2 regions of the Heyndrickxia sporothermodurans genome follow, and region 2 is predicted to be linked to the other one. Evidence: a T-box and tRNA genes for the amino acid it is inferred to sense, from the RefSeq annotation. Region 2 holds a T-box; the other holds one or more tRNA genes.
The links. A T-box is a leader RNA that pairs with one kind of tRNA and senses whether it is charged. The one in region 2 lies ahead of serS (serine--tRNA ligase), so its partner is inferred to be a tRNA-Ser.
Positions count from the first base shown of each region.

Region 1: it encodes a tRNA-Ser, which carries the amino acid that the T-box ahead of serS (serine--tRNA ligase) is inferred to sense. The anticodon was not compared.

Region 1 is NZ_NAZB01000084.1:1,520-20,427, forward strand. It holds gene B5V89_RS19205 (VanZ family protein) at 1-116, shown strand, start outside; gene B5V89_RS19210 (hypothetical protein) at 144-1,007, opposite strand; gene B5V89_RS19215 (DUF6114 domain-containing protein) at 1,032-1,445, opposite strand; gene B5V89_RS19220 (DUF6230 family protein) at 1,476-2,081, opposite strand; gene B5V89_RS19225 (GAF domain-containing protein) at 2,417-3,703, shown strand; gene B5V89_RS20535 (response regulator transcription factor) at 3,719-3,910, shown strand; gene B5V89_RS19230 (DUF1659 domain-containing protein) at 4,008-4,226, shown strand; gene B5V89_RS19235 (DUF2922 domain-containing protein) at 4,261-4,476, shown strand; gene B5V89_RS19240 (YvrJ family protein) at 4,568-4,711, shown strand; gene B5V89_RS19245 (metal-dependent hydrolase family protein) at 4,908-6,176, shown strand; gene B5V89_RS20285 (hypothetical protein) at 6,546-6,719, opposite strand; tRNA gene B5V89_RS19250 (tRNA-Ser) at 6,860-6,949, shown strand; gene B5V89_RS19255 (YmaF family protein) at 7,514-7,900, opposite strand; gene B5V89_RS19260 (hypothetical protein) at 8,172-8,366, opposite strand; gene B5V89_RS19265 (YjcZ family sporulation protein) at 8,455-8,574, opposite strand; gene B5V89_RS19270 (YjcZ family sporulation protein) at 8,622-8,714, opposite strand; gene B5V89_RS19275 (Lrp/AsnC family transcriptional regulator) at 9,211-9,651, opposite strand; gene B5V89_RS19280 (carboxymuconolactone decarboxylase family protein) at 9,773-10,189, shown strand; gene B5V89_RS19285 (cysteine hydrolase family protein) at 10,326-10,604, shown strand; gene B5V89_RS19290 (GTP pyrophosphokinase) at 10,896-11,651, shown strand; gene B5V89_RS19295 (lmo0954 family membrane protein) at 11,877-12,224, shown strand; gene B5V89_RS19300 (PspA/IM30 family protein) at 12,241-12,879, shown strand; gene B5V89_RS19305 (BglG family transcription antiterminator) at 13,033-14,994, shown strand; gene B5V89_RS19310 (PTS sugar transporter subunit IIA) at 15,003-15,455, shown strand; gene B5V89_RS19315 (PTS sugar transporter subunit IIB) at 15,461-15,751, shown strand; gene B5V89_RS19320 (PTS ascorbate transporter subunit IIC) at 15,772-17,046, shown strand; gene B5V89_RS19325 (sugar isomerase domain-containing protein) at 17,062-17,805, shown strand; gene B5V89_RS19330 (site-2 protease family protein) at 17,839-18,279, opposite strand; gene B5V89_RS19335 (acyl-CoA dehydrogenase family protein) at 18,438-18,908, shown strand, end outside.
Region 2 is NZ_NAZB01000006.1:873-7,405, reverse strand. It holds gene serS (serine--tRNA ligase) at 64-1,344, opposite strand; T-box leader at 1,388-1,637, opposite strand; gene pdxT (pyridoxal 5'-phosphate synthase glutaminase subunit PdxT) at 1,683-2,270, opposite strand; gene pdxS (pyridoxal 5'-phosphate synthase lyase subunit PdxS) at 2,283-3,164, opposite strand; gene B5V89_RS00985 (serine hydrolase) at 3,290-4,657, opposite strand; gene guaB (IMP dehydrogenase) at 4,813-6,279, opposite strand; gene B5V89_RS00975 (YaaC family protein) at 6,381-6,533, shown strand, end outside.

The DNA of each region.
Region 1 (18,908 bases), on a different contig from region 2:
AATCGCTCGTTCCAAATCGGACAGCTTCGGTCTGTGATGTTTTACTAGATTCTGGTGGAGCATTGCTGGCAATGCTCATTATTCGGGCAATCTTTAAAGAAAAAGAAAAGGAGTAGTTCATAGCGAATCTACTCCAAAAGTGATTATGGATTGTTACTCGAATCATTTACATTCGTGCCATTATCATTTCCGCCGTCATTTTCCGGGTTATCCGGTTGCTGACTTTTTTCATCGTTAATTTGGGAGTCATCCTTTGGGGGATCCTCGTTTTGTTGTGAATCCTCTTTTGGCTGATTGGCGGCGTCACCGTTTTGAGAATCATCCTCATTTTTTTCCTTAGGATCTTCTTTTTTACTGTTGTCTTCTGTTTTTGTTTCCTCTTTTTGTGTATCTTTGTTCGGATCATTTGTTTCTTCACCTTCCGGATCTTTCTTTCCATTTAGAAGATCATCCATCGTAATTGGAAAGGTGTGCTGATCCGGATTTTCTTTAAGAAGTGCTGTTAATTTTTCATTCAACAGTTTTAAATGTTCTTCACTGTCTGAAGTTGTTTGGAAGTTATTTTGGGCAAATCGTACATCCAAATTTGGCAATGAAGCAAGATCTGCTGTTTGCTTATGTGCGACCAGTCGGACATTTTTTAGGCCGATTTCACCAACGCGAGGGATATAAATTTCATCAAATGACAGCTTCGTCACGTCTGCGCACATCTTGCTTAACTCATCCGGTCCACTTGATGCCATTTGCATAGTAATGCCGTTGCTTACTTTAGATAATTTCATTCCGTAAATCGTTGATTTCGCAAAGCAAAGACGAAGCATGACTTTTTTGGGTGAATGGGATGTCTCGCCGGTGACAATACTAGGCAAGCTTATTACTCCTTCAACACGATCCGCCTCAATGATAAAACCTTCCGATGATGAACTTTCAGCAATAGATGGATGAATCCATGTCCCGCTACAAAGAATATAAAGGATAAGAATAAAAGGCAGTGTTCTTTTTAACATAGCTATCACCAAATTTCGAATGATTCATTTACTTGCCGCAATTTCTTGAATTGTTTGATCTTCTTCTGTTTGTTTTTTGTTAGTAGAAACCGGTACAGTTCTCCAGGCGATAGAAAAGGAACCACCAATAATTCCGAGAATCGTCCCGATAAAAAAGCCACCTAATGCTCCCATAATAGATAAAACGGATAAAAAAATAGTTAAAATTCCAAATACCGTATGAAATTTCGGGAAAATATAGCCTAAAATTCCTAAAAGGACAATTAAGCCGCCGAAAATAATTCCGATGACAACTAAATTACCAGGGGCAAAGGCGATTTGAATTAACTGCAAAGGTACATATAAAATAATAAGACCAGAAAGGAGCGACAAAGTCGCCCCCCAAAATGGTCGGCTCATTCTCCAGTATTTAAAACGCTGTCTAATCGTTTGTTTCATTCTTTTTCAACTCCTAGCGAGAGCCAATGTTTATTTGCCTTTTTTAATAAATTCAACTTTCAATCCAGGTAGTTTAGCTACTTGTTGGAAAAGGTAATGTGTATCAAGGCTACCGTTTTTGATTGTGACGGTTGTTGCACCTTGTGTAAAAGCTTTGCTAGCAGCTTCTGGATCATTTGCTTGAACATAATTTTCGCTTATATTCATATTTGTAAATTGAGCATTTCCTTGTACAAGTGCCGCTTTTTGAATAAGACCAGTTAATTCAACAGGAACACTGCCGTTACCAGCAGTAATCATCACTGTGTAATCACCGAGAAGCGGAAGTGAGACTTCTTTTGATATTTTTAACCCTTTAATAGTGACTTCTTTAATATCATTTACAAATACTGGCTTTACATGGTCGGCACCTTTGCTCGGTTCACCGTAAAGGGACCCATACAATTTGAACCCTTTCCCTTGCATCTCATCAAACGATACATTGAACTTTCCAATACCACCCATCGGCATTGCATAGGCAACACCTGTTGCTCCAAACACTGTTAGTAGTGACCCAAGAAATAAAAAACCCGCTAATAGTGCAATTAAGAAATGCTTTTTTGATGTTTTCCCCTGTAAGACCATTGCCTCATTCATTTAGATCTTCACCCCTTCTTCGTGTTTAACGTATTAACTGGATAATCAGGTCTCTGTTTTGGCAAACACCCCCTTTGCAAGCGGTTTCAAACCTTTTTTCTTAAATTTTATTCAAAAAAGTGTGAATACTGAATTCCTATATATGTAGGAAAATCAATTTTTCATTCCCTACAAATGTCGTGTTCCAGTTAATGACAATTTTCGAGAAGTTATGTCAAATTTAATCTAATTTTCGTGTAAGAAAAAGGACTTAAGTAAGGAACGTTATGATACTATAAAATATAGACGGAATGTTCAAAAAATATATCGATGCAGGAAAGTAAGGGGAGAGAATGGTGAATCTCACACTAAATAATCATATGAAACTAGTGTTGAAGAATGGCGTTGAACTTTTATGTGATCATCAAGACCAAATTATTAAAGAATGGGCAGGCATTTTGGAATACATGAAAATTCATCATAAAAAATCTGCGCACGCATTTGAGTTCGCTTTTTCATTCTTTTCTCAATTCCTAAAAATGAGTGAACAAAATATCGACCATTTAATTAGTGATATACGGACCGAGTGGTTTCAACAATTTCATAGACCGCCAGAACCAAATTTATTAATTTTTATTTTGTCACTATTAGAAAATGCTGTACATAAAGTAATTAAATTAAATACGACCCGTTCATTTCATTTGCATCCTTCTGTCCAGTTTTTGTTTTCAAAAATTTGCGAAGAAATGCTTGCATCTACAAAACATGACAAGTTTCATATCGATTCACTATGTGAACAGATGGTTCGATCAGAGCAATTAGATATTGAATGGATAGCTAGAGTGGAGCATGTGGAAAATGGGTATCAATTAAAAAAAATTACAGGTTTATCAATGGAAACAAAATTCCAAGTAATAGCATCATCATGGTTCCAAATCACTGAAGAAATATTGCAAAAAACAGGAGGGAAAAAGGGAAGAAGCGATGTTTTTCCTATCCCTTGGAAAAATGAAACTTTGCTCTTTTGTATCAATAATCATGATGGATCGTCTATCGTTCCGTTTTTGACATATGCAATGCATGTGCTGCAAATTGAAGAAGAAAACTATCAAATACATTGGAAAGATGCGGTTATTTTATTTAATGAATGGATAATGCGTTCGAAAAATTTGGATGAGGCAATTAAAAATATTGCCTACGGATATGCACATTATTTGCCATTTGAGAGATGTGCAATTTTTCGCTATTCGAACATCGAAGAAAAAGGACAGGGACTCTTCGGCTATCATTTTAATGATGAAGAAATTCGGAGTATTAAAGAAAATATTGATAATTTTCCTTCATTATATAAAAGTTTAGCACGATTAAATCCTGCAAATGAAGCATTAAAGAATTTTCAGCCCATGTATTTTTCACATGCATCGGAGGAATTTCCTTATCGCTATGTTCAAACGTTCCAACTAGAATCCGTGGTTGTTGCACCGATTTATGTCCCCGCTGATGGCAAACTTATAGGAGCTGCTTTTTTAGATAGAGGCCCGGGAAAGTTTTTTGATGTCGACAGTAATACATTTGCGGCACTATTAAAGTTTGGTCAAGGTGCAGGAGAACTTTTATCAAAATTCACTGAACCTGAACATTGACCATCAAAAGAGCCGTTGCTATCTTCTAGGGAAATCAGTGTATTAGAATTACTTGCTGAAGGAGCCTCCACAACGGAAGCTGCCGAGGCTCTTCATTTAAGTGAATACACGGTACGTGATTATGTATCAAATATTATGAAGCGATTAAATGCTAGAAATAGAACAGAAGCCGCTGTTAAGGCAATTCGATTAGGAATTATAAAGTAGAAGTTGAAAACTCATCAATTTTGGTGAGTTTTTTTGTGCTAGGGGTGCCTTATTTTCCTTTTCATTTATATATATAAGGTGAAAGGAGGTGAGGCACATGGCTGATATCCTTTTAAAGGGTTCCAGTTTAAAACTTGTTTTTGATAACGGTGTTGATGAAAATGGCAAGCCTATGTTTAAAACAAAAACATTTAATAATATTCGTCTTGAGGCTACGGCGGATGAATTATTAAAGGCTGCACAAGCAATTGATTCGTTATCTCAAAAAGACTTATTTAATGTAGAGCGAAACGATAGCTCTGATGTGAAGGCGTAAGCTATTTTATTAACATTGCTAGGGAGGTGAGAGGATGAAAACTTTGGAGCTTCAATTTACTACATCTGAAAATAAAACAGCACGAATTTCTATCGAGGATCCAATTGAACCGGTTGATACAAACAAAGTAAAAGCAGCGATGGAAGAAATCATTGCATCAAACGTATTCGTTAGTTCAACTGGCTCAGCCTACACTGAAATAAAAGGTGTAAGACTGATCGAAAATAATGTAACAGAGTATACTGTTTAATTAACTTAATTTTTTATATAAGGGAAAGGCCTGAATTCCATTAGGACAGGTCTTTCGTGCTTAATGGAATTTTTTGAAAGGAGGAAGAAAGATGGATCAGCTATTACCCTTCATTAGTGAAGTCGGCTTTCCAATTGTTGTTACGTTGTATCTACTCTATCGTATTGAAACGAAGTTAGATGCAGTTGTACAATCAATCGTAAGCTTGCCCGAGCGTTTGAAGAGAATAGAGTAGAGAAAAAAGCTTGAGAGGGAAAAGACAACCTTTCAAGCTTTTCTGCTATAGTTTACCGCGTTTTTGAATTAATTTTTTATTGGTATAAAGGAAAGTTTAGATTTACGAAAAAAAATGAAATTTTAAGAAGGATTTTCTTTTATTTTTATTGAATATTATAAATGTTAATAAAATTTAAAAGACTGGAGTGCTTATGGTGACTTACATACTAGTGAAAAACGGAACGCTTATTGATGGAAACGGCGGGCAACCCATTCAAAATGCTGCAGTACTAATTAAAGAGAATAAAATTGTGCAAGTAGGAAAGCTTGAAGATATTAATCTCCCTAATGAAGAAGTAGACGTAGTTGATGCGGAAAATGGATACATTCTTCCGGGCTTAATTGATACACATGTTCATTTAATGATGGAATTCACAGATATAAGGAAGTCTTTAGCTACACCGTTCGCATATAAATTTTATCAAGCAATTGGATACATGAAAAAGACCATTGATGCAGGGGTAACTACTGTTCGTGATGCAGGATTTACGGATTTAGGAGTGAAACAGGCGGTGGAGGACGGGCTTGTACTTGGCCCTCGTATGCAAGTAAGCATCAATCCACTGACGATTACGGGTGGTCATGGGGATAACTGGACCCGCTCAGGAATTGATACGACTAGTCCTTCTTACCCTGGAATGCCAAGCGGATTTTGTGATGGGCCGGAACAAGTTCGTCAAAAGGTGAGAGAAATGCTGCGAGCGGGTGCGGATATTATTAAAGTTCATGCAACAGGTGGGGTAATGAGCCCAACAGACCATCCGGAGTTTACGCAATTTTCGCAAGAAGAACTAAGGATTATCGTTGAAGAGGCGAGATTCCGCCGTGGCATTAAAGTAATGGCTCATGCACAAGGTGCAGAAGGGATTAAGAATGCTGTTCGTGCTGGGATTCATTCCATCGAGCATGGGATTTACCTGGACGATGAAGCGATTGAGTTAATGTTGAAGCATGGTACATATTTAGTACCAACATTACTAGCACCAGTAGCGGTATTAGAGCAAGGGAAAAATAGCGACAATATGCCGGAACATGCCATTCAAAAATCATTAGAAGTGATAGATATTCACCATGAAAGTGTCTCGAAGGCTTTCAAAGCTGGTGTGAAAATTGCAATGGGTACTGATGCAGGGGTGATGCCACACGGAAGCAATCTTCGTGAATTAAATCTAATGTGCAGCATTGGTATGAGTCCGATGGAATCAATCGTTGCCACGACAAAAGTAGCTGCAGAATGCCTTGGCTGGGAAGACAAGCTCGGTACAGTTGAGGAAGGAAAACTAGCAGACCTTGTCATTACAAAAGTGGACCCACTTGCAAATATTTCATCACTTGAAGATCAAACGAATATTGTTGCTGTTATGAAAGATGGACAAATAGTAAAAGATCTAAGAGTGGGGACATCGAATTTAGTTACTCAATAATTTTAAAATCAATTTTACTTATGAGAGGTCCTTTATTATTATAAAGGGCTTTTTCTTTACTAAAGACCGCACCTGGATCATGGGCTGCATCCAATGTCATACTACCGAAAAATGCATTTCCTGCTTCGGCAATGAATTTGATATTTAGTAAATCTGGTTATCCAAGTCGCAGGAGCAAACCAGCTGCGGGTAACACAGCAATCGGAAGCATAAGTGATTTACCGATTTTCTGTAAAAATGAAAGCATAACGCACCTCCTAAAAATAAAGCTAATTACTATTTTAGAATAGTATAAAGTTATTAAGATGTATAGACCAATTATGTGTCATAAATTATTTCGATATAATTTAAAAAATAAAAAAATGGGAGCTAATCTTTCTTAGGCTCCCGTTTATCCATTTCTTGAATAATATCGATCAAGTCTCCTATTGCACGTTCTCGTATATAATCATGATTGTCTTCTAATTGAACTGCCACACTAATTAACATTCTTTTAATATATGTCCAGTCTTCTTTAAAGGATAGAAAATCGATATTTTCCATTGAGGATTCCTCCTTTTATATGTACGTAATTAATGATAATTTAACCGAAATACTGGTTGATTATTCCACTAAAAAATATGAGAAGTGTGAGTATTTCATTTGTCATACGATCAGGGTTTACTATATAATAAAAGTAAATTGGAGAAGTACCCAAGAGGCTGAAGGGGACGCACTCGAAATGCGTTAGGGGTTAACAGCCCGCGTGGGTTCAAATCCCACCTTCTCCGCCATAATGATTACAATATAAATAGTTGAAATTGTGACCTCAACTCTAGGTTTTCGTAAAATGAAGGCTTATGTTTGAACAAAATATGAATTAGTAATTAGTTTTGAGTAAAGTTGTATAAGTTTATAGAAAAGGGCAATCGAATTGAACTCATTCGAATGCCCTTTTTCTCACTTTATTAAGTCAGTATATTAAAAAAGGTCGGCAAATGCCTCTTCCTGTAACGATCTCTATTTCTAATATCTTATTATATGAAATAATAAAATCTTTTTCATAAGTTATTAAAAACTTAAATCCCTAATCTGGTGAATATATAACATTACGACAACTTTTATGAAAAAAAGCCTCTGGACTAATCTTAGAGGTTTCTATTATGTATGCCTGTATATTTAGTTAAGTATAAAATTAGCGCTTCTGTTGGATGAGTTTAGAAAAAAGTATATGTTAGTCCAAGCAGATTTTTATATGAATCATAAAAATATATAGAGTAGGTATATACATCATAATTGGATTTAACATTACGTTAATTGTAGTTCATTTTTGTATTTACAATAATTCTTAAACGGCCTTAGCTACTTGGACTAGTATTGCCACTATATTTATGTGAATGAGGGTGGGAGCCGTTAACTGTGGTTACGCCATGAAATTTATGGTAATGGCCTCCATCGGGCAAGGCAATTGCCGGTCCTGTGACACCTCGAATTTCATGTTTATGTCCATCATCAAAGGATGTAACTGTAAAGTATTCATGTGTATGAGGAACTCCACTTGGAGCAGGTTTAGTTGTACCTGCATATCTATGCTCATGTCCAACGTTAAAAGAAGTCACACCGGAAAAATGATGTTTATGAAGAGGCCTCCCATCCCACGAAGTAAGATATAAAACATGTGAATGCTCAGAATCCAAATTAGAATTAGGTGAATGAAAAATTAAACCTGTAATCGGAATATCCATTAAGCTACTCCACCTTCCCTTGATTTGTAAAGCTGTGGAAAATTTCTAGATAAAATTCACTTTCTTATCAACTACAATATATTCCTCGTTTTCGGAAAATTTCATTACATTTGCAGTAATTGTATTCGTTAATGAAAAAAATACGTACTCTTCATAGATGGCTAACGGTCTGTTTCACATCCCTAAGTTTTGGTAAGGTATGATATATGAAAAATAGGACCTGTTTTTCAAGCAGGTCCAAGAATGAATTTAAATAGTTTTTTTGAGCAATTTAAAAAATACGTCTTCTAAAGCGAAATGAAAAGACGAAAATAACTGCTGCAAATGGTATAAATCTTCTGCCAAAACCAGACCTTAAAAAGAATCCTCCTGGAGGTGGATCCCCATCAACGACTCCCCGATACACTCTCCCGTCGCGCATTCGCACTTCAACCGGTTCGCCTCGATATCTCATCATTGGATTCATTTTTCCACTTCCTATCTTTTTGTGTTAAACAAAAGGACAGAAGCAGCTGTCCTTTTAGAGGGAAGTTCACTTCATATTTATTCACTCATTATGACCAAAAAGAAGTTCCTACAATGATAAGCAAAATAAACAACACAACGATTAAAACGAAGGAGCTACCACCATAAGATGTTCCCCCATAGCTATAACCACCGTAACCATAAGACATTTATTAGTCACCCCCTAGTTCTATTAATATTAATTGCACTTAAGACATTAATAACCGCCTCCAGAGAAAGAAGTTCCTACAATGATAAGGAGGATGAACAATACTACGATTAAAGCAAATCCCATACCAGTGCCTCCCATTTTGAACACCTCCTACTCTTAAAATGGATACTATATCTATCCACTATTACATTATGTAAATCTTAATTTTAAGGAATGGACAAACATATAGAAAAATAGAAAATCCATGTTTGTCTAATAGATTTAAATCCTATGAGAAAAAGAGGTTGGGACAAAACCCACCTCTGAGATGAAAAAGCCGGTGAAATTTTACGACAAGTAAATTTTCACCGGCTTTAATTATTTTTTGAATAAAAATAAGGACCACTTCTGATAAAATTAAGTCACCACAACAAAATTATACAGAAAGAAGGTTCCTTAAGTTTAAAAATTATACCATATTTGAAGCTAGTTATGTCCCAGCCCCTTTAAACATTATTTTGAATTTCCTTTTTCATTTCAATTACAATAAATAATCGCTCTTCTCTACAATTTGGAGACCACTATTCAGTTTTATTAAATTTCCATAACGTTATTAAGCATCATAGGTAGATAGGTGTACATTGATTGATTAAAATCAGTCCGATCCGATTCTTAAGTTCGTCTCAATTTTAGAAAAAATGAAATGTGTTACCGTATGAGCATAAGGATTTACATCATCAATAAATTCTTCTGCTTTAGCAAATGTCTCGAATTGCATTTTAAGCATATAGCAAGCATTTCCAGCAATTCGGTAACAAAACTCTACATTTGAAAGACCCTCAATATATTTCTTAAAAGATTGATAATCGCCATTTTTGATAGTTGCTTCTATAATGCATTGAATAGGGAGCCCTAGTTTACCGTAGTCAACCTCTAATGTATATCTCTTTATTACTCCAAATGATTCCATTCGCCTTACCCGCTCTGTTACAGATGGGGAAGATAAATTAATTCTTCTTCCAAGTTCACTCATCGATAATCGACTATTTTTGCTTAATTCATCAATAATTTTCTTATCAATTGTATCAATTTGCATTTTTAATAAAATCCTCCAATTTGCATTAGTTTTTAAAAGAATATATGTAAAATGAATGTAATATTTAATGTGATTATTTAAAGTTATTCGGTAAAGTTAATACTACAAGGAGGTAGTAATGATGGCAAGAATTAATGAATCTGAATTTGGAGAGACACCTTTTCAAAGACTTTTAGGCCATAATATAGATATCTTAAATGGATGGAATCAATTAGGGGAAGTGCTGGGAAAAGATATGAATCTATCATCTCAACTAAAGGAACAAGTTAGGAGAACGTTAGCGCATAGTAATGGTTGTGAGTATTGCAAGGCAAAAGGAAAACCTGAACCTCATTTGTTCGATGAAAAAATATCTATTGCAGTAGGTTTTGCTGAGGTTTTTATAAAACAAAAAGGGGATATATCAGATGCTCAATTTGATATATTGAGAGGGTATTTTTCGGAAGCAGAAATTAGTGAGCTACTTTCGTTTATTACTTTTACTACCGCTTCCCAGTATTTTGGAGCCATTATGAAATTAGAATCTATGACAACATAATAATATTGCTACACCTGTTATGTTTAGTAGGACAGGTTGGGGAGGAAGTCCATTTTTCTTGTGTAACTAACAGGAAAAGTTTGTTACATTTAATATATTTTACAAAGAAAAATTCGTATCATTCAGCAGGCACAATATGCATAATGCAGCATTAAGTATTAATGATGTACAAAAAGCAATTGAAGATGAAAAATGGGGACTACGAAATAATCCAGAAGCAGAATTAAATATAAGAAAAATACTAAAGTACTGGCGAGAAATCAATTGGCCAGTTATTCACGTGCAACATAGGTCAGATAATACATCTTCAGTGTTTTATCAAGAAGGTAGAGGATTTGAGATCAAAGAAATCGTTAAGCTGATTGACGGAGTTTCAAACCTGAATGAATTTAATTTGCCTTTTTTGAGTAAGTAGGTTTATATATTATATCGAAAATAGAGCGAAATTTGAAATGGCATAGTGGATGCACTCTGTTGACAAATGACACAGTGTCATTTAATATTTAAATACATAATAATGACACCGTGTCATAATAATGTGAATACAGATGAAGGAAAAGTCAATTTATCTGAAGAATGTAAAAAAGTTAATTTCTAAATTACAGAAGCAAGGAATAAATGTCACAATGTGTAAAAGACCAATGATAAAAATGGAACAAAACTAATATATAGATATAGTGTTTTTAGCATAAAGGAGAAAAATGAAATGGGAGTAATAGAAATCGATGATAGAAAGCAAATGAAATTCATGAAAACTGAAATACTTCGATTTATGATGGGATATAAATTTGCTTTGGATGAAATAAATACGAAAATTGACATTTTAAAACAAGAATTTCAAATTATGCATGATTATAATCCGATTGAACACGTAAAGTCGCGGATAAAATCTCCGAAAAGCATATTAAAAAAGGTTAAGAAAAGAGGATATGATTTTTCATTACCTACAATAAAGGAAAAGGTACGTGATATTGCTGGAGTTCGAATTACTTGTTCTTTTATTTCGGATATTTATGAAATTAGCAATATGCTACAAAATCAGAAGGATATAGAAGTAATTGAAGTGAAAGATTATATAAAAAATCCTAAGCCTAATGGCTATCAAAGTTTACATTTAATTATCAAAATTCCTATCTTTATGTCTGATAGAGAAGAACGAGTATATGTAGAGATTCAAATTCGTACAATCGCAATGGATTTTTGGGCGAGTTTGGAGCATAAAATTTATTATAAATACAATAAAGAGGTTCCCCAAAAAATTAAAGATGATTTAAAAGACGCAGCAATTTCTTCTACTTTACTAGATAGGAAAATGGAGAATATCCATAAGGAAATGGATAAAATTAAAGAAAGCGTCAAAGATGAGGATGATTTGCAAGAATTATTGATAAATAATGAAAAATTCCATCTCCCATACGATTTTTTAACAGCGGATTTCATGGGAAGAAGAGAAGACAATTAATGGCTAAAGACTGAATCGTTGTAGAAGCGGTAGAAAATAATTAAAAATGAACTATTTCAAAAGAAAAAGGACAACCTTTCTGTGTTTAGAAGGTTGTCCTTTCATATTATTACTGAAAATTTTTTCGCTAATTAAGCCTTAAGTCCGATAAAAAAATAAAGCTCGAGATTGTTAATCGATTGAAAGGATTTCATTATCATTAAAGTATCGAAAGGGGAAATGAAAATGAAAAAATTCTTGATGTTTATTTTAGCGGGTGTGTTAGGGATTGTTGCTTTAGCGAGTATAGGAAATATTATCGGATTAGCAGTTAGTGTGGCGATTGCCTATTTTTCACTGAAGCAATTTCTAAAATCCGATTCATTTGGAGGGAAATTGTTATGGGCGATTATTGGGGTAATTGCTGTAGGTGCTACTTTTTCAAATCTACCAGCAATTGCGGGGATATTAGCTTTATACCTTCTTTATGTAGGATATAAAAATTGGAAAAAGGAAGAAAAGCCAACCCAATCATCGAAAGATCCATTTACAAGCTTTGACCAACAATGGAATGACATTAAAGGAAAATTTTAAAAAGGAGATTATAAAAATGACAACATTATTCGAAAAAATTAAAAACACCGTATTAGCTGACCTTAACGCCGTAATGGATAAGAAGGAAGAGAAAAATCCAATCGCATTATTGAATCAATATCTACGTGAAAGTGAAAATGAAACAAATAAAGTAGGCAAATTAATTGAGAGACAGTATATGTTGAAAGAAGAATTTTACCGTGAATTGCAACAGGCTGAATTTATGGCGGAAAAAAGAAAAAAACAAGCGAAAATCGCATTAGCAGCTAACGAAGAATCCCTTTATGAAACAGCGATACATGAAGAAGCAATGTACAATGATCAAGTCACTCGATTGAAAGAGGCCTACACACAAGTGACAGTCCAATTAGAAGACCTTGAAAAGAGACATCGCGAAATGAAGCTGAAATTAAAGGATATGCATTTTAAACGGATGGAATTGATGGGGAAAGAAAATGCAATGAAAGCGAACGCCAAAGTTAACACTGTCCTTGATCAATCAGTTGTTGGTAAAGCTACCAATCGTTTCGAGGAAACAGAGCGCTACATGGAGCAACTTGAATCCAAGATCAATACGGGATATGAACAAAGTTTGTTCGATATTAGAATGCAACAATTAGAAAAAGGGTTAGATCAAGAAGGCGAAAATAAATAGCATTGTAGTTGGAGATAAATATGTATGTAGTATAGTGGATAAGTCATCGAGTATAGATGACTTATTTTTTTTATTGCCACATCTGCGGAAATACTTAGTTATTAATGTGGCGGTTGAAAAGGATTACAATAAAAATGTAAAGGATGTGAGCAGATGATTTCCTTAACGAAACGACAGATGGATATTCTGAAACAGCTTTTAGGTCAAGCGGATTATATTAATGTCAAGCAGTTAGCTGAGTTGTATGAAGTAAGTGAAAGAACGATAAGGTATGATCTCGACTTTATTGAAAGTTTCTTAAAAGAATATGATGTTACCTTAATTCGGAAGCCTGGAAAAGGAATATACCTCGAGATAAGTCCTGAAAAGACTTCAAGGATAATAAATGAGCTTTTACAGTTAAATCATTATGTAGTAACGAAAAAGGATCTCATCTATATGCTCAGTATTCAAATTCTTTTAGAACAGAATACCACCCTTGAAAGCCTAGGTGAAACGTTTCAAATAAGTAAAAATAGAGTTTTTCAATATATGGAGAACGTGGAAGAACTGTTTAATCAATACGGTGTAAAGGTCGAGAAAAAACCTTCTCGTGGGATATCTCCTGTTGGAAATGAATTAGATATTCGAAATGCTTTTGCATCCTTATTTAATGAAGCAATTACATTATCAGCACTATCAAAGCAGTATATCTTTCAGCAGTTTGATGAGGAACTGCTTCATTTGTCTAAAAGGTTTACGAAGGACTTTGAGAACCATTTATCTATTCAATTTAGTGACGATTCATTAGACGAGCTTTATTTAATTCTTTGTTTTCAACATACTCGATTACAAAGAGGGTATATCGCTGACTATCCATTTGTTGAGAAAAAGGAATTTTTAAAGACAAAGGATTTTCAGCAATTAAAAGAAATATATCAGTCCATCTTTCACATCACTCTTGAGGACGATGAAGTTGTATATTTATTGAAACAAGTAAAGGGAGCTAAAGTGTCTGTTTATCCGATAGGAGATGTTCCTTTCAGTAAGCAAGAAGATGCGTACCAAATCACTTATTTATTTGCGACTGAAGTGGAAAAACGCTTAGGAATCAATTTTAAACAGGATTTAGAGTTTATGAATGGTTTAATGGTGCATCTGCAGGTTGCCTTGCATCGACTTTTCAATCACCAAAAAATTGAAAACCCTTTAACGGAGCAAGTAAAGTACAAATATCGTTTTATCTTTGAAATTACTCGTAAAGCATTATTGAAAATTGAAGAATTGTATCATTTTCAATTACCGGAAGAGGAGATAGCCTATATTGCTATGCATTTAGGTGCGAGTTATGAAAGACACTCCTTTTCAGGATATATGCCTACAGCGTTAGTTGTTTGCGGATCAGGATTAGCGACTTCTTCGTTATTGGCCACTCGATTAAAGATAATGCTTCCAGAGTTAAAGGCTTTCGGACCAATTAGTATGTCTAATCTCGATCAATACATGGATCAAGAGTTTGATTTTATTATCTCAACCGTACCTTTAACGATAAAGGATTATGAGGTTGTAGTCGTTAATCCACTTTTGGAACCTGAAGAACTGATGACCTTAAAAAAACTAGTTTTTAAGAAAACGTATCAAAAGCAAATGGACGAATTGATTCGAACAGAGCTACCTTTAAAGGATTACCATGAGTTAGGTGATCTTATTCCAATGAACCATATTCAATTACATGGGGATGTGGATAGCTGGAGAAATGCGATTAGACTTGCTAGTCAATCACTTATAGAAAATGGCTTTATAACCAATCAGTATACTCATGCAATGATTCGTGCAGTTGAGGAATTAGGTCCATATATGGTGTTTATTCCAGAAGTGGCTATTGTACATGCATCTTCAAAGGAAGGTGTATTGAAGGATGGCGCAAGTCTTCTTGCATTAGATAAACCAATCCCGTTTGGCGATTCGGAGAAGGTAATGGTTCAACTAATATTTGTTATCTGTTCTACAATGTCTGAGTCCGACTTATTTATTCAACTTGTCCAAATTCTCGAGGAAAACAATAATTTGGAAATCTTAAAAAGCTCAAAACGCATTCAAGAAATTTTGAAATTAAATAATGAAACAGCAAGGTGATGTTTGATATGTCTCAACTGATAAAGATGCAAAACATTCAAGTTCAGCAAGAGGTAGCAAATTGGGAGGAAGCGATTCGGAAGGCCGGGCAATTACTTCTAGCAAATAAAAGTATTGGTTCCGACTATATTGAGGATATGGTGAATGCTATTCATGAATTGGGACCATATATTGTAATTGCCCCTCATATTGCTCTTGCCCATGCAAGACCTAGCGACAAAGTAAAAAGAAATGATATTAGTGTCATTACGCTGAAACAACCTGTCGCTTTTGGAAGCGAGCACAATGATCCGGTAAATATTGTTTTTGCCTTTTGTGCGACTGAAAGTGGCGGACATTTAGAACAGCTGACTAATTTAGCGAGTTTGTTAGATAAGGATACGGTTTTAAGTGTTTTAAATAATAGTAATAGTAATGAAGAGGTATTTCAGATTTTAAATAATGAATTTAAAGGAGAATGATAATCATGAAAAATTTAAACATAATTGCGGTTTGTGGATTTGGCGTAGGGTCTTCAATGGTATTAAAAATGAAAATTGACGAGGTATTGAAGGAAGAAGGAATGACTGCAAAGGTTTCTACAGCAGATGTTGGTTCTGCGGCATCAACTCCTTGTGACATTATTTTTACTTCTAATGAGTTAGGAGAAAAATTATCGCAAACTGCAACGGTTCCAGTCGTTAAAGTAAATAATTTTATTGATAAAAATGAAATCAAAGAAAAAGGATTGCCTGTTATTCAAAGCTTGCTTTCATAATTCAAAGGGGATAATAGACTATGCAAATTATTAACTTTATTGTTAACCAAATCCTACGTGAGCCCGCACTATTCTTAGGAATAATTGCGGCCCTTGGATTAATTATTCAAAGGAAAAACTTTTCAGATATTATTAGTGGAACATTAAAAACTGTTATTGGTGTTGTCATATTGACACAAGGTACAAATATTTTAATAAGCTCAATCACACCATTATCTGATGCATTTAATGATCTATATAAAATTCCAGCGGAAAAATCTTTACATCCTCTTGGAGCAGATAAATTTCTTAGTACTTATGGAAGTCAAATCGGGCTGTCAATGCTTCTTGCCTTTTTAATAAATATTATCGTTGCTCGTTTTACTCCATTGAAAAATGTATTCCTAACCGGGCATATGTTGTTTTGGTTCCCATTTGTTTTCACTGCAACAGCGGTTGAAAGTGGCTTAAAGGGTGCAGGAATTGTTATCTTCGCTACTATATTTGCTGCGTTATATTTCATAATTGCACCAGCACTAATTAAACCATTTGTTAAAAAAGTAACAGGTGGAGATTCATTTACACTTGGTCATCCGACAATTGGATTATCCATTGTTTCAGGACTTCTTGGAATGGCCTTTGGAAATAAGAAAAAATCAACTGAGGACATTAAGTTTCCTAAGCAAATCGAATTTTTACGTGAAATCACAATTACTTCTTCATTAGTTATGTTTATCGTGTACTTAATTGTCGGCTTTTTAATCGGCGGCGATCAAGTAGACAAAATCTTTGGAGAAGATAAAAGTTTAGTAACCTTTTCATTATTACAAGGTGTTTTATTTGGAGCTGGTTTAACGATCCTACTTCAAGGTGTACGTATGATGCTTTCTGAAATTATTCCAGCATTTAAAGGGATTTCTGATAAAGTCATTCCGAATGCTGTGCCAGCATTGGATTGTCCAATTATTTTCCCATTTGCACCAAATGCCGTTATTATCGGTTTCCTCGTTTCAATGGTAACTTCAACAATTACCTTATTTATCATAGGTGGAACTGGTTTATTTCCATATGCCATTGTTCCTTTAACGATTACATGTTTCTTTGAAATTGGGACAGCTGCGGTTATCGGTAATGGAACCGGTGGTTTAAGAGGTGCGATTATTGGATCAGCGGTTGCTGGTGTATTGATGATTTTACTCGTAGGAATTTCGATACCGTTCTTACAGCATACTGTATCAGAATGGATTATCGTGTTCGGAGGAAATGATTTATCTTTATGGGCATTTATTTCTGGGGCTCTCGGAAAATTATTTTAGTGGAGGCGTTTGAACTTGAGAAACTATGTTCAAGAATATTATCAACATGTAAATAAGATTACAGCACAAGTACTAGACACCCAATATGATCAGATTCTAAAGGCAGCAAAAGCTTTCTCTGAATCTATTAAAAATGGAAACACGATTTATGTGTTTGGGGCATCTCATGCTGGAATTATTGCAGAAGAGTTGTTTTACCGTACAGGCGGCTTAGCTGTTATTAACCCAATTCTTAATCCGACATTAATGTTAAATACCCGTCCAGTTACATTAACATCACAAATGGAAAGAATGAATGGATTTGGAAAGGAAATCTTCAATTCTACTGCAGCAAAAAGTGGAGACACAATATTAATCCATTCCGTTTCTGGTAGAAATCCGGTATCAGTTGATATGGCACTAGCGGCTAAGGAAAAAGGGTTAACAACGATTGGGCTTACCAATATTACGTATTCCTCTCAAGTTTCATCCAGACATGAAAGTGGAAAAAATCTGTATGAAGTCGTTGATATTGTTATTGATAATTGTGGAGATTTTGAAGATTCCTCTATGCTTTTAGAAGGAATGGATCAAAAAATTGGCCCTACTTCAACCATTATCGGATCGTTTATCGTGAATTCGATTGTAATTGAAACCGTTAATAATCTATTAAAAGCTGGAGTTACTCCGCCAGTATTTCATAGCGCGAATGTCGACGGTGGGGATGAATTCAATAAAAAGGTTTTAGAAAAAAATAAAAATAATATTCATTATATGTAAAAATGTTAGGGTCAAGCGATGTTCTTGACCCTTTTATTTTTGCCGCATAGCTTTTAAAATCGTATATCCATCCGACTGTCTTACCCCAATTCGAAATGGGATAAGATTAATAAAGAAAAGCCAGAAGTTAAATAGTGCAAATAATTGACAGATTCCTAAATGATCAACAGGGTTCCATTGCTGGACAATCAGCCCAATAACACCGTTAAGCAAAGGTCCGAACGCTGAAATCACAATCTGCTCCGTTTTTGAAAAATATGGATATCGTTCACTTGCAGTGTGAGCACCGAGCATATAGAAAATATATATACAAATCGTCCATTTTCTATTCTGAATAGAAAACAGTTTAGGTCCAGCACCAATATTCAGTTCAATTTTGTCTGCTTTCATCAAATAGGAACCTAATGCATGACCAAGCTCGTGAATAAATACAGTAATGGGCGCTGCAATCAATAGGAATATAAGAATAATCATGGCGAACTACCTTTTTTATTTTATTTTACCATTTATAAAGGGTCTCATTTTGAAAATTTGTATCTATTTTATTTCACTTAATTCCGACCTATTCAGTAGAAATTAAATATAAGAATCGTTAAAATGAAGATATAGTTTTGATGAGAGAGGTGTAGTCAATGGATTTACTAGCTTTACAAACGATAGATGAACGGTTGGATGCAATTAGAGAATTTATTCCTGTTTTTAAAAAACGTGCAGTAAAAAATGACCAAGAAGGACGTTTTCCATTTGAAAATATCCGCGATTTGAAAGGGATCAACTATACACAACTTACTGCACCTAAGATGTTTGGCGGGGGAGAGATTCCTTTATACGAGTTTGTTCGATATCAAGAGGAAATTGCTATCGGTGATGGCGCAACTGCTTTATCCATCGGCTGGCATATGGGACTAATGATGAATTTAACAAAAAACCGTCCGTGGGAGGAAAAACTATTTTCCTATATTTGTCGGAAAGTGAGCGAGGGGGCGCTACTTAATGTGTGTGCAACAGAAGAACAAACAGGAAGCCCAACAAGAGGCGGAAAACCGCTCACAAGCGCGGTGAAACTTGGAGATAAATGGCTAATTAATGGAAGAAAGACATTT
Region 2 (6,533 bases):
CCGTGTCAACATTCATTTAAAACTTTTAAAAGAGGAGGAAAATCCTCCTCTTTATTACTAGCCTTATTTTAAGCTAATTTTATCTACATTACGCATATATGGGCGTAAAACTTCGGGGATAACTACACTGCCGTCCGCCTGTTGGTAATTTTCCAAAATAGCCGCAACAGTTCGGCCAATAGCCAATCCAGAACCATTTAATGTATGGACATGTTCAGGCTTAGCATTGGCATCTCTTCTGAAGCGAATATTTGCTCGACGCGCTTGGAAAGACTCAAAATTACTGCAAGATGAAATTTCCCGATATGTGTTATAGCTTGGTATCCAAACCTCAATATCGTATTTCTTTGCAGCTGTAAACCCTAGATCAGCTGTACACATACTCATCACTCGATATGGCAGACCAAGCAATTGGAGAACCTTCTCAGCATTTCCTGTTAGCTTTTCTAATTCATTATATGAATCTTCCGGCTTTACAAACTTTACCAGCTCCACTTTATTAAATTGATGCTGACGAATTAAGCCCCTCGTATCACGACCGGCAGATCCAGCTTCAGATCGGAAACATGCACTAAATGCAGCATAGTTAAGCGGTAATTGATCATTGTTTAATATTTCATCACGATGTAAATTTGTCACTGGAACTTCAGCAGTTGGAATAAGGAAATAATCCTCGCTATCAATCAAAAAAGCATCCTCTTCAAATTTAGGTAATTGACCTGTACCTGTCATACTTGTACGATTCACCATATAAGGTGGTAAAATTTCTTCATAGCCATGCTCTTCGACATGTAAATCCAACATAAAATTAAATAATGCTCTTTCCAGTCTAGCACCCAAACCTTTGTAAAATACGAACCGGCTGCCCGTTACTTTTGCAGCACGTTCAAAATCCAAAATATTTAAATCAGTAGCTATATCCCAATGTGGTTTTGGTTCAAAGTCGAACTCACGAATCTCTCCCCATTTGCGGATTTCCACATTGTCATCCTCTGTTTCCCCGACAGGCGTACTTTCATGAGGAATATTAGGAATAGACAACAGTAAATGATCTAATTGTTCTTCAACAACTCGTAATTCATCATCGAATTGTTTAATTTGATCCCCAACCGCACGCATTTCTGCAATTAAATCATCCGCGTTTTGTTTTTCTCTTTTTAATTGAGCAATTTTTTGTGTTACTTCATTACGTTTGCTTTTTAGATCCTCCGTCGCAACAATTAGTTCCCTCCTCTTCGTATCAAGTTCCTCAAATTTATCAAAATCTGAAAGATCTTCACCTCTGTGTTGTAGCTTCTCTTTTACTTCATTAAAATTAGCTCGTAAATATTTGATATCAAGCATTTATAACTCCTCCTTATTAAAAAATAAAAAACTCCCGTCCCTAAAAAGGGACGAGAGTTACCCGCGTTGCCACCCAGTTTGAAAGTATAAATACTTTCCACTTAATCGATAACGGTTTTACCCGAAAGTACTTACTAATAAGAAAGACAAAAGCGCCTTAGGCGGCCACCTTACCTTATTTCGTTCAGTACTTTACTCAAGGATGGATTCACAAGCTTCCTTCATCGGTTTACACCAACCACCGACTCTCTAGAGAAGTCAATCTTGTTACTATTTCCTCTCACTGCTTTAGTCAAGATTTTAACAATTAATTTACTACAATTATACCCTATTTGCAACTATTTATTACGTTTTTTATATTCTTTTACCATATTAATAAAGTATTGTGTCAATCGAAGATCATCTGTCAATTCGGGATGAAAAGAGCACCCTAAAATATGTCCATCACGTGCTGCGACGATTCTTCCATTATGCTTTGCGAGAATTTCAACATCCTCACCAACCTCCAAGATGTGCGGAGCACGAATAAACACAGCATTGAAATGATCTGTCACACCCGCAATAGCAAGATCCGCCTCAAAACTATCAACCTGCCTGCCAAATGAATTTCTTTCAACGATAACATCCATAAGACCCAGATGAGGTTGATCATAGCCTTTAATTTCCCTTGCTAACAATATTAGTCCCGCACAAGTCCCGAAAATTGGCTTGTTTTGTTGGCCAAATTCACACAGCTTGTCCATAAAGTCATACTTATCAAGTAAACGGCGCATTGTCGTGCTTTCTCCACCCGGAAGAATTAACCCATCTATCTCATCTAATTGTTCCCTTTTTTTTATTACGACAGCTTCTTCGCCACAGTTTAGAATAGCCTGAACATGCTCTCTAACAGCACCTTGTAGGCCTAATACTCCAACTTTAATCATTCCCAAAACTCCTTACCAACCTCTATCTTGCATACGTGTTTCCGGTGTTAATGTTGAAATTTCTATACCTTTCATAGCAGTTCCAAGATCTTTTGAAAGATTAGCAATTAGTTCATAATCCTGATAATGTGTCGTTGCCTCAACAATTGCCTTAGCAAATTTTTCAGGGTTATCTGATTTGAAAATACCTGATCCAACAAATACACCGTCTGCACCTAATTGCATCATTAATGCTGCATCAGCAGGAGTTGCTACCCCACCTGCAGCAAAATTTACGACAGGTAATTTCCCAAGTTTTTTAATTTCAAGTAATACTTCGTATGGAGCACCTAATAATTTAGCTTCAGTCATAAGCTCATCCTCATTCATGCCTACTACTTTACGAACCTGGGCATTCACCTTTCGAATATGACGAACAGCTTCAACAATATTTCCTGTTCCTGGTTCTCCTTTTGTCCGAAGCATAGAAGTTCCTTCTCCAATACGACGTGCCGCTTCCCCTAAATCTCTACAACCACAAACAAATGGAACAGTGAAATCTTTTTTGTTTAAATGATATTCTTCGTCGGCTGGAGTTAAAACTTCACTCTCATCAATATAATCTACACCCATCGATTCAAGAACACGCGCTTCAACTATATGACCAATTCTAGCCTTCGCCATAACTGGTATACTAACAGCATTCATTACTTCTTCAACAATGCGAGGGTCAGCCATTCTTGCTACTCCTCCAGCTTTACGTATATCAGCAGGAACTCTTTCAAGTGCCATAACTGCAACCGCACCAGCTTGTTCAGCAATTTTTGCCTGTTCAGCGTTAATTACATCCATAATTACGCCGCCTTTTTGCATCTCAGCCATTCCACGTTTAACTCGATCTGTACCAAATTCCACAATCCTCAGCCCCTTACCATAGTTGTAAAATACAAAACATTTTAATTCTTTAAAGCCTATTTTAAATAAACAGCAAAAAGGACACCGTGTCAAGACAGGTGTCCCCAATAAATTTTATTTAATTCTTAAAACCAGCCTTTTACCGTGGAAGTAATCCCACTCCAAACATCAGAAAAAAAACCGCCGACCCCACGCATCATTAGTACAAACCAATTTGCCTTCTCAACTTTATCAGCCGTAACAACATTTACAGTAGCATATTTATGTCCATCCAAATAACCGAAATCATTTTTGCCACTATATTCTGCAGTCAATGTTCCAACCTTTTCACCTTTTTTAACAGGGGCGGTTAGTTCACCCGATTTATTAAGCTTGTCCTTATCAATATTAAAAGAAGGCTTATAAAGCTTTTCTTCACCATTTTTTATAACAACTTCTAATGGATTTTGTGTTTGAATGTTAACTTTCTTTTCCTTCCCTTTTACTACAGGAATTGATTCATGTTTTTTAACTTTATATCCCTTTGGAAAAATTTCTTTAACAGAAAAATTCGCAAAGGCATAATCCATCATCTTTTTCGTCTCGTCGAATCTTGCCTTATAGCCGCCCTTACCTTTTCCATTCGTCGCATTTTGTACAACTGTAATTACACGCATGCCATTTTTTTGAGCAGTACCTGTAAAACAATATCCTGCAAATTTAGTCGTTCCAGTTTTTAGACCATCTACACCACTATCCTTTGTTCCATATACTAGTGTAGGAAGCATCCAGTTCCAATTTTCCATATTAATATCTTCGTCTGGGCCTGCATGGAATTTTGCTTTTGGAATACTAGACGTTTTTAATACCTCTGGAAAATCATTAATTAAATGGGATGCTAATTTTGCGGTTGCTCTAGCAGACATAATGTTTTCATCTGTTGGACCTGATCCTTTTGGTTGCATTCCTTTTAAATCTTTATTATTAAGTCCAGTACTATTAACAAACTTATAATCTTTAAGACCTAATTCCTTCGCCTTTTCATTCATAAGTTTAACAAAGTTAGTTTCAGATCCAGCAATCGTTTCCGCAATTGCAATTGTAGCAGCATTAGCGGAGTACATTGCCATTGCTTGATAAAGGTCCTTAATTTTATATTTCATATCTTTTCTTAATGGTACATTTGATAGATTCGTATCATGTGAGATTTTTTGAACATAGTCACTTGGAGAATATTCTTGATCCCATTTCACTTTTCCTTTTTTAATTGAATCCAAAAGGATATATTCGGTCATCATTTTAGACATTGAGGCGATACCTAGTGCTGTATCTGCATTTTTTGCATATAATACTTTTCCTGTACTAGCTTCTACTAAAATTGCTCCATCCGCGTGTATATCTAATACATCTTCGGCAGCTAAAGCTGTTTTTGGCAATTGTATAATACCAAATATCAATGAAAAAGCCATTATAAAGGCTATTACTTTTTTCAATCTCTTATTCTTCACTAACATGCCCTCCATCAATTTTTAATACACTTTCGTTATTTTATCATAAATTTTTGTATAATAGTAGCTATGTTAAGTATGCTCTTAGTAACAAAAAGTGGCAGGAACTATACTTTAGGTATATGTTCCTGCCATTTTGGTATATATAGGTTCACCAATGCTTATGATAAGGAATAATTTGGTGCTTCCTTTGTTATTTGGATGTCATGTGGATGACTTTCTCGAAGGCCGGCTCCTGTCATCTTGATAAATTGAGCTTCATCACGCAATGCCTGCAAATCTTTTGTTCCACAATATCCCATCCCAGAACGAATTCCTCCTAGTAATTGGAAAATTACATCTGAAAGTGGACCTTTATATGGAAGTCGACCTTCAATGCCTTCGGGAACAAATTTTTTCGCATCTTCCTGAAAATAACGGTCTTTAGAACCCTGTTCCATCGCAGAAACTGATCCCATTCCACGGTATACTTTAAAACGACGGCCTTGGAATATCTCCGTTTCTCCGGGACTTTCAGATGTTCCTGCAAGTAAACTTCCTAACATAACAACATGTCCGCCCGCAGCCAAAGCTTTAACGATATCTCCGGAATATTTTATTCCTCCATCAGCAATAATTGCCTTTCCATGTTTTCTTGCTTCTGTTGCACAATCGTATATAGCTGTAATTTGCGGTACACCTACACCGGCAACTACTCTCGTTGTACAAATAGAACCAGGTCCGATACCAACTTTTACAATATCAGCCCCTGCAAGAATTAGTTCCCTTGTAGCATCTGCAGTTGCCACATTCCCTGCTATAATATTTAAATTAGGATATGCATCTCTAATTTCACGAACTGTATCAGTAACGCCTTTAGAATGGCCGTGTGCTGTGTCAATCACAATCACATCTACATTCGCTTTTACAAGTGCTTCCACACGTTTCATCGTATCTTTTGTAACACCTACAGCAGCACCAACGAGAAGTCTGCCTACATTATCTTTTGCCGAATTTGGAAATTCAATTACCTTTTCAATATCTTTAATTGTAATTAAACCTTTAAGCACACCATTTTCGTCTACTAAAGGAAGTTTTTCTATCTTATGTTTTTGAAGGATTTTCTCCGCTTCGCTTAATGTTGTCCCTACTGGAGCAGTAACTAAATTCTCTTTAGTCATCACATCAGAGATTTGTATGGAAAAGTCCTCAATAAAACGCAAATCGCGATTTGTAAGAATTCCTACTAATTTTAGTTCCTCTTCGTTATTTACAATCGGAACACCTGAAATTCGATATTTCCCCATCAAATGTTCTGCACTGAAAACCTGATGATCAGGGGTTAGAAAAAAGGGATCTGTAATGACTCCACTTTCAGAACGTTTAACTTTATCAACTTGCTCAGCTTGTTGTTCAATGCTCATATTTTTATGGATAATTCCTAATCCACCCTGTCTTGCCATTGAAATAGCCATTTCAGCTTCAGTAACAGTATCCATTCCAGCACTGATAATTGGAATATTTAACTTCAAAGATTTAGTTAGTTCTACTTGTAGATTAACATCCTTTGGTAATACTTCAGATTTAGCTGGAACTAGTAACACGTCATCAAACGTTAAACCTTCTTTAGCAAATTTAGTTTCCCACATTTCTATTCCTCCTGCTCCAAAAATATTATTAGTAGGTTATCAATTGGTTAAACTACTGTCAAGGAAATCACGATATGTCCAACTTTTCTAATAATTCGGAGGTGATTATTTTGCAAGATATTTGGCAAAATCTAACATATTTTCACTCCGCGGAAAACGCCCAAAAGTTTCTGCATCACTGTTACAAGGATTCTCTTTATGATAAAGCTGAAATAAAGAGCTATGAAAATTGTTACCCTTTTATATATTATTTG